DNA from 3 places in the Neobacillus sp. NPDC097160 genome. Region 2 is predicted to be linked to each of the others. Evidence: predicted binding sites of a transcription regulator. Region 2 holds the regulator's gene; each other region holds the start of a gene.
The links. Region 2 encodes Rex, which represses fermentation and respiration genes when NADH is low (regulators of the CRP and FNR family bind a similar motif). Its sites were predicted from a motif close to TTGTGAAATATTTCACAA; they were not measured.

Region 1 (3,280 bases), on a different contig from region 2:
ATCTCGTTAAATATTTTCCCCGTCGTGTCACAGTAGAGGAATTTGGCAATGCCAAAGGCAAAAGTATTGCTGATTTTCGCCCAAAACCTGATAAAGAGCCGCCGGAAAGTTTAGATTACATTGGTATGGAGGCAGACATACAAAAATTTATCGTCAATTTTATGGAGATCTTTTTGCAAGGGGATTTTCACAAAAAATGAAACCCAATATGGTTTCATCTTTTTTAATACAAAATATTTTCAGTATTTCCTAGTTTTAGAAATTCAATTGACTTTAGAAGCAAATTACGATAAAATAGAGTTACGCTTTAATGTACGTTAATATTTATTGTGTTAAGTTCGTAACTGCACGAACATGTGGGTGATATCCTTTACCCAATCGTGTAATTACGTCTTTTTTATTATTTTAAATAGACGATTAACTTAAAGTGAACAAATTGTTGGGGGTAAAATCCATGAATAACGGTAAAGTAAAATGGTTTAATGCAGAAAAAGGTTTCGGATTTATTGAAGCTGATGGCGGTCAAGATGTATTCGTTCACTTCTCAGCTATTCAATCAGAAGGCTTCAAAACATTAGAAGAAGGCCAATCGGTTTCTTTTGAAATCGTTGAAGGCGCTCGTGGACCACAAGCAGCTAACGTAAAAACAGTTTAATTTTCTTAAAATAAATGGGTGATGCATAAATGAAGGCATCACTTTTTTATCTATATAATGATTTCTAGATTAATAGAATCAGAACTTACAAACAAAGTGTTCAAAAACAGTCATAACTAATTATAAGGAGTGATCGTTTTGGCGTTTGGTAGAAAAAATGATGAAGAAATCAAATTGGAAGAGACTAAGATTTGGGTATGTAATTCAGAGAATTGTAAGTGCTGGGTTCGTGATAATTTTAAAAGCAGTGAAGTTCCCCTTTGTCCCATTTGCAAAAGTGAAATGAGTCAATCAACTAAAGAACTTCAGGTTATTCATAATCATAGTAAGAATTTTATGTAATGAAATATGTTAGCAGGGAGTATCCAAACTCCCTGCTTTTTCATTATTCTTCTCGATGCTGACAGCAATAGGTCAGAACTAGTACTTCCTCGTCTTCTTCAAGCGCGAAATCAAAAACCTTCTCGCTCCCGCGTTCATAAAAATAATAGTTGGTAATTTTGTCACCACTGTCATCACTGACGTAAATCACTTTTAAGCCAACACCTTTTTCAGAGTAAAGTTCATCCTCCGCGTCAATTTCAAGTTCGAGGAAAAATTCATAGCGGTCACCTGATAATAAACCAAATGGGTCTTCTAGTTTTTCAACTTCATGGCCAATAATATTCATGGGGATCATCCTTTGCTGTTTAGTAGACCCTCCTATTATACACATTTTCTTTATAACTGAAAAAATTCTTCTCCATTATACTCATCCTCCGGATTATGACTATAATGTGAATAATTGCACAAAGTGATTCCAACTTTGGCAAAATGAGGTAAGATAAAAATATAAGGTCTATCTGAAGTAATTAGGAAAAGTGGTGAAAAAAATTTGAATAATTATGTGAAATATTTCACAATCGAGGGGAATGAGGGCATGGCGACAACAACTGAACCTTTACATAATCAATTACATCCATTTTTATTATCGAGGAAAAAACTTTATCAATTCCTCCATCTGATATTTTTACCACCAACAAATATGTTATTAGGAGAAATTCGGAATAGCGCTAATTTCCATGAATTAGAAGAAGTTTATGAGGGTGGAAAAATTCTTTGCCACTTTTTTGACCATCTATCTACTGAACAAATTAAAAAGGAGAATGAAGAATATCAAAGGCTATTCGTTGGTCCAGGGCCATTTACGGCACCCCCTTGGGAGTCTTATTACAGGAGTAAGGATCAGCTGTTATTCGAAGAATGGATGTATCAAATCAGAGAGCAATACCATCAATTTGGTCTTCAAAATATAAAAGAAAATAATGAGCCTGATGACCACTTATTACTTGAATTGGAATTTATGATCTTTCTTACGGATTTAAGCTTGCAAGAGACCAAGCCTGAAAGGATCCTGGAATTAATCGCCAGCCAAATTCATTTTCTGGAAAAACATCTAACTGTCTGGATTCCATTCTTTTGTGAAAGAGTCATTGAGAATACCAAAAGTCATTTATATTTGGGGGCAGCAATGCTTCTCGAAGACTATTTAATCCAAGATTTAACATACTTAGTGGAAATAAGGGAGGTATTGACCGGTGACTGAAAATAACCATTTAACGAACTTTTTAACGAATAAAATGCAGCGGCGGACTTTTTTGAAATGGTCCGGGGCTATTGGGATTCCCGTTATCGCTGGGGGAATTGGCACAAAGATGCTTGTGGAACGTAAAGAAGAAACGAAGATTGTGAGTGCCAAGGACACCGAAAAAATTATTTCAACCTGCAGTATTAATAATTGTGGGGGCCGCTGTGTCATTAAAGCTCATGTGAAGGATGGCGTGGTGGTTCGTGTCAGTACAGATACACAGGAAAGCGGTGATTTATCTACACCGCCCTTAAGAGCCTGTGTAAGAGGTAGAAATTATCGAAGTATGCTCTATCACCCTGACCGCCTTAAATATCCGATGAAACGAGTAGGTAAACGTGGTGAAGGGAAATTTACGCGCATTTCATGGGATGAGGCAATCGAAACCATTGCATCCGAGGTAAAGCGAATTGGTGATCAATACGGTCCAGAGTCTAGATATGTCAACTATGCATCAGGGCAAAGCTGGGGTTTACATGGAGGTAAGAATGCCGCTAGGAAACTATTATCACTTGCAGGGGGCTATTTAAATTATAGTAATGACTATAGTTCTGGGGCGGGAAATGTAGCCACGCCATATACATACGGGACGAATAATTCCGGAAGCAGCTTTGATTCTCTTTTACACTCGAAATATATCATTTTGTGGGGACAAAATCCGTCAGAGATGATTTTTTCGACACCGTACCGTGAATATTTGATGCAAGCAAAGAAAAATGGTGCAAAAATCATTGTGATTGATCCCCGATATACGGATACTGCAATTGCGTTTGCCGATGAATGGATTCCGATTCTCCCCACGACTGATAATGCGTTGATGGATGCAATGGGGTATGTCATTATTACGGAGAAATTACATGATCAAGCATTTCTTGATAAATACTGTATTGGCTTTGATGGAGAGCATATGCCTGATGGGGTAGCGGGGGAAGAGTCTTTAAAAAGCTACTTATTAGGTGTTAGTGATGGCTTTGCCAAAACACCCGAATGGGCTGAAA
Region 2 (3,280 bases):
TACCCGTAAACCGCGCGATTTGCTTTCGTGATACCTCATAGACCTGTGTAACAACCTTATCTAAAAAATAGCGGTCATGGGAAACAATTAAAATCGCGCCATCATAGCCCTGCAAGTATTGCTCGAGCCATGATAGGGTATCAATATCCAGATGGTTTGTGGGCTCGTCCAGAATTAAGATATCGGGTCTCGTTAACAGCAGCTTGCCAAGGGCTAGCCGGGTTTTCTGTCCGCCGCTTAAACTAGAAATCATTAGGGAACTTTCGAGAAAATTTAACCCATGCAGGACGGAGCGCATATCTGCTTCGTATTGATAGCCTCCCTGTTCCTTAAATTGCACTTGGAGCTGATCATATTCTTTTATAATTCTCTCGTATTTCACCGTGTTTTCGAACACATTAGGATCGGCCATTTGCACTTCCAGATTGCGCAGTGATTTTTCCATCGTGCGAAGCGGTTCGAAGACAGTCAACATTTCTTCCCAAATGGACAAATTAGATTCAAGGCCGGTATTTTGCGCTAAATAGCCGATCGTCACTTCTTTTGGCTTGATAATCTCACCGCCATCATGTGACAAGTGGCCGGCAATAATCTTCAATAATGTCGATTTTCCAGCGCCGTTTCGACCGACGAGGGCAACTCGGTCCCGCGTTTGTAATTCTAGCTTTATATTCGATAAAATAAGGTCAGCGCCATAATATTTTTGTAGTTGATTAACCTGCAACAAAATCATCTTTATTCACCTCTGTACATACTAGTAGTGTACCGTATAAAGGGAATGTCGGCAATAAAGCGCTAGTCTTTCAGTATCAGGCGATGTCTTTACTCAGATAAAAAAGTTCAAAGTTTCACACACATAAAAGGAAAAATAGTGTATTATTTTTGGATAGGAGGATATTTTTTATGGTAGAATTTACTCATTTTAATAAAGAAGGCAGAGCAAAGATGGTCGATGTCAGCGACAAACTGGAAACGGCACGTACCGCTCTGGCTCATTCCAGCATAACGGTTAGTAAAGAAATTTTTGAAAAAATAACCAATCATGACATGAAAAAAGGTGATGTTTTAGCAGTAGCTCAGGTTGCGGCAGTCATGGCGGCTAAAAAGACTTGGGATCTCATTCCGATGTGTCATCCAATTCCCTTAACAGGGGTAAATATCTCCTTTTCATGGGAAAAGGGTCAGCAAGAAAATTATCAATTACAAATTGCTGCAGCGGTTAAAACAAAAGGGAACACGGGTGTGGAAATGGAAGCGTTAACAGCCGCTTCAGCTTGTGCTTTAACCGTCTATGATATGTGTAAAGCAGTCGATAAAGGCATGGTCATTGGACCGACCTATTTAGTTGAGAAAACGGGCGGAAAAAATGGTGACTTTAAGCGAACTGAACAAGTGAAATGATCGTTAACTAAAATTTAAAGGGGTGTGGGAGATTATGAGTAATGAAACGATGAAGATACCACAGGCGACAGCCAAACGGCTGCCCCTCTATTATCGATTTTTAAAAAACCTGCATACTTCCGGCAAGCAAAGGGTCTCATCTGCGGAATTAAGTGAAGCGGTTAAGGTCGATTCGGCAACGATTCGCCGCGATTTTTCGTATTTCGGTGCATTAGGGAAAAAAGGCTATGGGTACAATGTCAATTACTTACTAACCTTCTTTCGTAAAACACTCGACCAGGATGAATTAACAAAGGTTGCGTTAATTGGCGTAGGTAATCTTGGTACGGCCTTTTTAAACTATAATTTTTTAAAAAATAATAACACAAAAATAGAATGTGCTTTCGATGTCGATCCGGCAAAAATGGGAACCAAAATCCGCGAGGTACCGGTTTACAATATGGATGAATTGGAAAAGGTGCTGACGGATGCACAAATATCAGTTGCGATTCTAACCGTTCCGGCTCCCGTAGCACAGATGATTACCGACCGACTTGTGAAAGCTGATGTGAAAGGGATATTAAACTTTACCCCGGCAAGATTAAATGTCCCTCCGTCCATTCGGGTTCATCATATCGACTTAGCAGTAGAACTGCAATCACTCATTTACTTTTTAAAGCATTATCCGACAGAGACAGAGGAAATAGAAGAATAAGTTGAAGTGGGTTATTCACAGAAAGTGGTGAATAGCCCTTTTTTTATTTTCAGTCTTTACATGCGTAACAGTGTTATGTTACATTATAAGACAGAAAGGGGTTTTTACTAATGAGCGAGGAGTTAATTTCTAAAAAGGATTTATTGGATATGGCAGGGATTTCGTACGGACAGCTATATCGCTGGAAACGAAAGGATCTCATTCCAGAGGAATGGTTTGTTCGAAAGTCAACGTTTACGGGCCAGGAAACATTTTTTCCAAAAGAAAAGATCTTAGAACGGATCGACAAGATTCAGACGATGAAAGAGAATCTTTCCTTGGATGAACTGGCAGATATGTTTTCTCCTAATGTAACAGAGTTACATTTCACTAATGATGAACTAGTAAAACGTAACATTGTTTCGGGTGCGGTTATGGACTTATATCTTGAGCATGAAAAGGGCGGATCACATTTTGATTTTTCAAGAATTCTTGAAGTCTATGTATTAGAGAAGCTGCTGCAATCCGGGGAAATTAACCTAGATGAAGGGAAAATGCTGCTTCAAGTCGTAAAGGATAATAGGGGATTAATCAAACAGAAAAACGGGGAAATCGTGCTGACAAGAAAATTGGGGGTTTCATCGTGCTTTTTACTCATAAATACGGAGGAAATAAAGTTTGAACAGGGAACGAAAATCGTTGTGCAGCTTTCTCTTGTGAAATGTATGGAAGAGATGAAAGCGAAACTATTATAAAGGAGAATGACCATGGATACGAAAAAAAGGGGAGACCTGAATCTTAACGGCTTTGGGTCAGCAAACGGCGGGGAATTTCACCATGTAACTATCAATGGAAAAGGAACAGTTAACAGCGATATAGAGTGTGTAGTATTTGAATGTCATGGTTCGGGTATGGTCAACGGGAATGTCATGACGAATAAAGCGAAGGTTAACGGAAACGGAAAAATTAAAGGGAATCTCGAATGCAAAATGTTAACAGTGGATGGAACAGCGAAAATTGAAAATAACCTCTATGTGGATCATTTCAAGGTGGCGGGAAAAGCGACTATCGGTGGAAGGGTAAAGGCAGAGGAAATCAAAATTAAAGGCAGGCTTACGGTCGAAGGGGATTGTGAAGCCGAAACGTTTAATGCGGAATCCATATTTAGGATTGGCGGGCTTTTAAATGCTGATCACGTGGATATTA
Region 3 (3,280 bases), on a different contig from region 2:
CTCGCCCCCAAGTGTATCAAATACAGCATCATAGTTTTTCAGTATCTCTTCAAATTTATCCGTCTTGTAATTTATTATTTCATCTGCACCAAGAGATTTTACTAAATTCCCACCAGCTTCACTGGCAGTCGTTGCAACAGTGGCACCCATTAATTTGGCCAGTTGAATAGCAAAGGTACCGACACCACCAGCCCCAGCCTGAATTAAAATCTTTTGTCCCTTTTGTAATTGCAAAATGTCTGTTAGGGCTTGATAGGAGGTTAACCCAACCAGCGGGATCGATGCTGCTTCTTCAAAGCTCAAATTTTTAGGTTTTAAGGCGATGTCATCTTCATGAATAGCGATATATTCAGCAAAAGTACCGATTTTACTCTTACGTGGACGTGCATATATTTCGTCACCAACTTTAAAACGAGTCACTTTTGCGCCAACCTTTGCAACGACACCAGAAAAGTCATTCCCTAAGATAAGAGGCATTTTATATTTAACTAACAATTTCACTTTCCCATCGCGTATCTTAAAATCAACAGGATTAATACTAGCTGCATGAATTTCTGCGAGTACCTCATATTCACCAATTTCAGGTGTGGGCATTTCTGCCAAGCGCATTGGAACTTTCCCATACCTATCAATAACCATTGCTCTCATAGCCTATACCTCCAAAATAATGTGTGGTTTAAATTCCATCATTTCAATAAAAGTTCTGCATGAACTTATCAATATCCAACACAAGCGTTCTTAATAAACCTAATTCTGTACGTACATTAATATAATAAAAGTTTTTTGTCCCTTCTTTACGCATTAAAATAATACCGGCATCTCGTAAAACCTTAAGATGATGGGACACAGCAGGTCGAGAAAGATGTGTTTGTTCAGTGATTTCACCCACACGTAATCCTGTTTGACAATCCGTCCCCATTAGAACTAACAAGATCGATTGACGTGTTTCATCACCAATTGCCAATAGTACTTTTTGACAATTAATAAAACCCTCTTTGATCATATTTAGTTGGTCCTGTTTATTCATTCAGTAAAATACCTCCAATAATCGGTTTAATGGTTTAAGTTGATGAACCATATCGTCGAATACAACAATATACTACTGTTATGTTAGGTGCAATATTGAGAAAGCAAATCGAGACGAATACATCTTAGAGGGGAAGCATCATTAACTTTTAATGTTTATCAACTTAAAAAAGGGGACTATGTTTGATGATAACTCTAAGAAATAAAGCAACTTTAGTATCCCACTTGATCCTTTAAAAAAGTTAAGACCCAATCTAATGGATTTATCGATTTTTGGCTGCCTCGTGATAAAACGGATCAGATAAAGTTTGAATATGACGGAAAAAAGGCAGAATCAGAGATTGCCACTTTGGAAGGTGATCCTACTTGTATTACAACCATGCAGCTGAAGTAGTGAATTACTTAGTAAATATGAGTCGTATATATGAACTAAAAAATGGTCAGTCCCCTGCCAATTTCACGTGCGGGAACTACCCCTTTTTAACCAATTTTTTGAATTTGCTTTCATCTGCTGGATGAAACCAACTGTTCACATTAAATTCATATTTCTAACATTAATATGTTAAAAAACTGTGAAAGTCGTTGCCAATTGGATCCAAACTGAGTATATTTAAAGTGTAGAGAAGATAGTGAAAACAATCACAAACTTCACTACAAAATCCAGCTAGCTGATCAGCCCCTTAACGAAAGGGGACACAAAAATTTTTCAATAAACTTGTGAAATATTTCACAAGGACTAATAGGAGATGATTGTGATGAGATGGTACAAAACCCCTCTAACAGCAGGTGTTTGGACAGTTTTACGAATATGGCTTGGCTTACAATGGATTGAGGCAGGTTTTCATAAAATAACAGGCGGATTTGATGCTGCCGGATTCCTAAAAGGTGCTCTTGCAAATGCAACTGGTGATCATCCAGCAGTTCAAGGATGGTATGCTGAGTTCTTACAACAATTTGCAATGCCAAACGTTCATATTTTCAACGTATTAATACCTTGGGGAGAATTACTTGTTGGTATTGGTTTAATCGTCGGTTTAGCAACAATTCCAGCTTTAATTGCCGGAGCCTTCATGAACTTAAACTTTATGTTAGCTGGTACAACAAGCACTAATCCAATACTTTATACAGCAGCAATGATTCTCTTATTCGCAGGAGCCGGTGCTTACTACTTTGGACTTGACCGATTTGCGGTTCCATTTATCAAAGGCTATTTCAAAATAGGTCATGAAAAACCTGCCGAAAATGCTCGATAGCTGTTACGATTTCAAATAACGTAACTTACTTCAAAATAACCATGGAAAATCAGGCAATCACTAAGACTGCCTGATTTTAATTTTAACTATTAAATGTTTGATTTAAGGTCTTTTAATTTTTGTTTGGCATCATCATCTGAGAGGATAGTGCGAAGTAAGAATCCCAATTAGATAAGTTGGATTCATTTTTCATAAAAAACTTATGTGAAATGAATCCAATAAGGGGTATTGGATGCAATTTTGAAAAAAATTCTGAGTGGAATAAATCCAATAGGGGGTATTGAATTCATTTTTGATAAAAATTCTGAGTGGAATGAATCCAATAAAGGGAGCATTGGATTTATTTTTAATAAAAATCTTCAATTCTACATCGAAGATACGGATGGCAATGTGGAGCTGAATGAAATAGTTAAGACTCCATCGATAGATTTGGTAATTTTTGGTTGCGTGCGTGATAAAACATATCAGATAAAGTTTGAATATACCGGAATAAGGCAGAATCAAAGATTTTCACATTTGAAGTAGTGAATTACTTGGTTTATATGAGAAATATTGAACTAAAAAAGGGTCATCCCCATCACGTGAAATCGGCAGGGCTGACTCTTTTTTTAAAAGGTGAATACCTGAATTGAATGCCGATAACTGAACCCTAGGGTAATGAAGTGTTAATGCAGTGGGGGACAGAGCCCTTTTTTAATAAAAGGTCTAAAGCCAAAATCAATCAAAAAAGAATAAGAACTTGATGGATATGATAATCCTAAGGAATAAAAGAATAGTTTGATCCCATTTATGAGGGGGGCGGACAAGAAGATGTTTTCATTGCGTGGGGATGCTCACAAGGTTTTTCTTAGACTTAAAAATACTATTGATGATGGCCAGTCCATTCATCAAATGAAGGAATATAGAGAAATCCAAGCTATTCAGGATTTATATAGGTCACTCGACAGTTCTACATTACAATTAATTTATTATCGAATGATTAAGGAAAATAGTGGGACGGG

Region 1: the regulator Rex is predicted to act here: its motif matches at 1,540-1,557, upstream of ACIQXV_RS06080 (TorD/DmsD family molecular chaperone).
Region 3: the regulator Rex is predicted to act here: its motif matches at 1,742-1,759, upstream of ACIQXV_RS27385 (DoxX family membrane protein).

The regions. Positions count from the first base shown of each region.
Region 1 is NZ_JBIWDU010000003.1:326,464-329,743, forward strand. It holds gene ACIQXV_RS06060 (nucleoside hydrolase) at 1-200, shown strand, start outside; gene ACIQXV_RS06065 (cold-shock protein) at 455-655, shown strand; gene ACIQXV_RS06070 (cold-shock protein) at 794-997, shown strand; gene ACIQXV_RS06075 (DUF6509 family protein) at 1,041-1,325, opposite strand; gene ACIQXV_RS06080 (TorD/DmsD family molecular chaperone) at 1,575-2,240, shown strand; gene ACIQXV_RS06085 (DMSO/selenate family reductase complex A subunit) at 2,233-3,280, shown strand, end outside.
Region 2 is NZ_JBIWDU010000022.1:87,086-90,365, reverse strand. It holds gene ACIQXV_RS25495 (ABC-F family ATP-binding cassette domain-containing protein) at 1-733, opposite strand, end outside; gene moaC (cyclic pyranopterin monophosphate synthase MoaC) at 904-1,401, shown strand; gene ACIQXV_RS25485 (redox-sensing transcriptional repressor Rex) at 1,436-2,095, shown strand; gene ACIQXV_RS25480 (YhbD family protein) at 2,206-2,829, shown strand; gene ACIQXV_RS25475 (polymer-forming cytoskeletal protein) at 2,842-3,280, shown strand, end outside.
Region 3 is NZ_JBIWDU010000028.1:43,703-46,982, forward strand. It holds gene ACIQXV_RS27370 (NADP-dependent oxidoreductase) at 1-648, opposite strand, end outside; gene ACIQXV_RS27375 (ArsR/SmtB family transcription factor) at 692-1,027, opposite strand; partial or broken gene ACIQXV_RS27380 (CueP family metal-binding protein) at 1,268-1,420, shown strand; gene ACIQXV_RS27385 (DoxX family membrane protein) at 1,782-2,279, shown strand; gene ACIQXV_RS27390 (hypothetical protein) at 2,508-2,804, shown strand; gene ACIQXV_RS27395 (hypothetical protein) at 3,090-3,280, shown strand, end outside.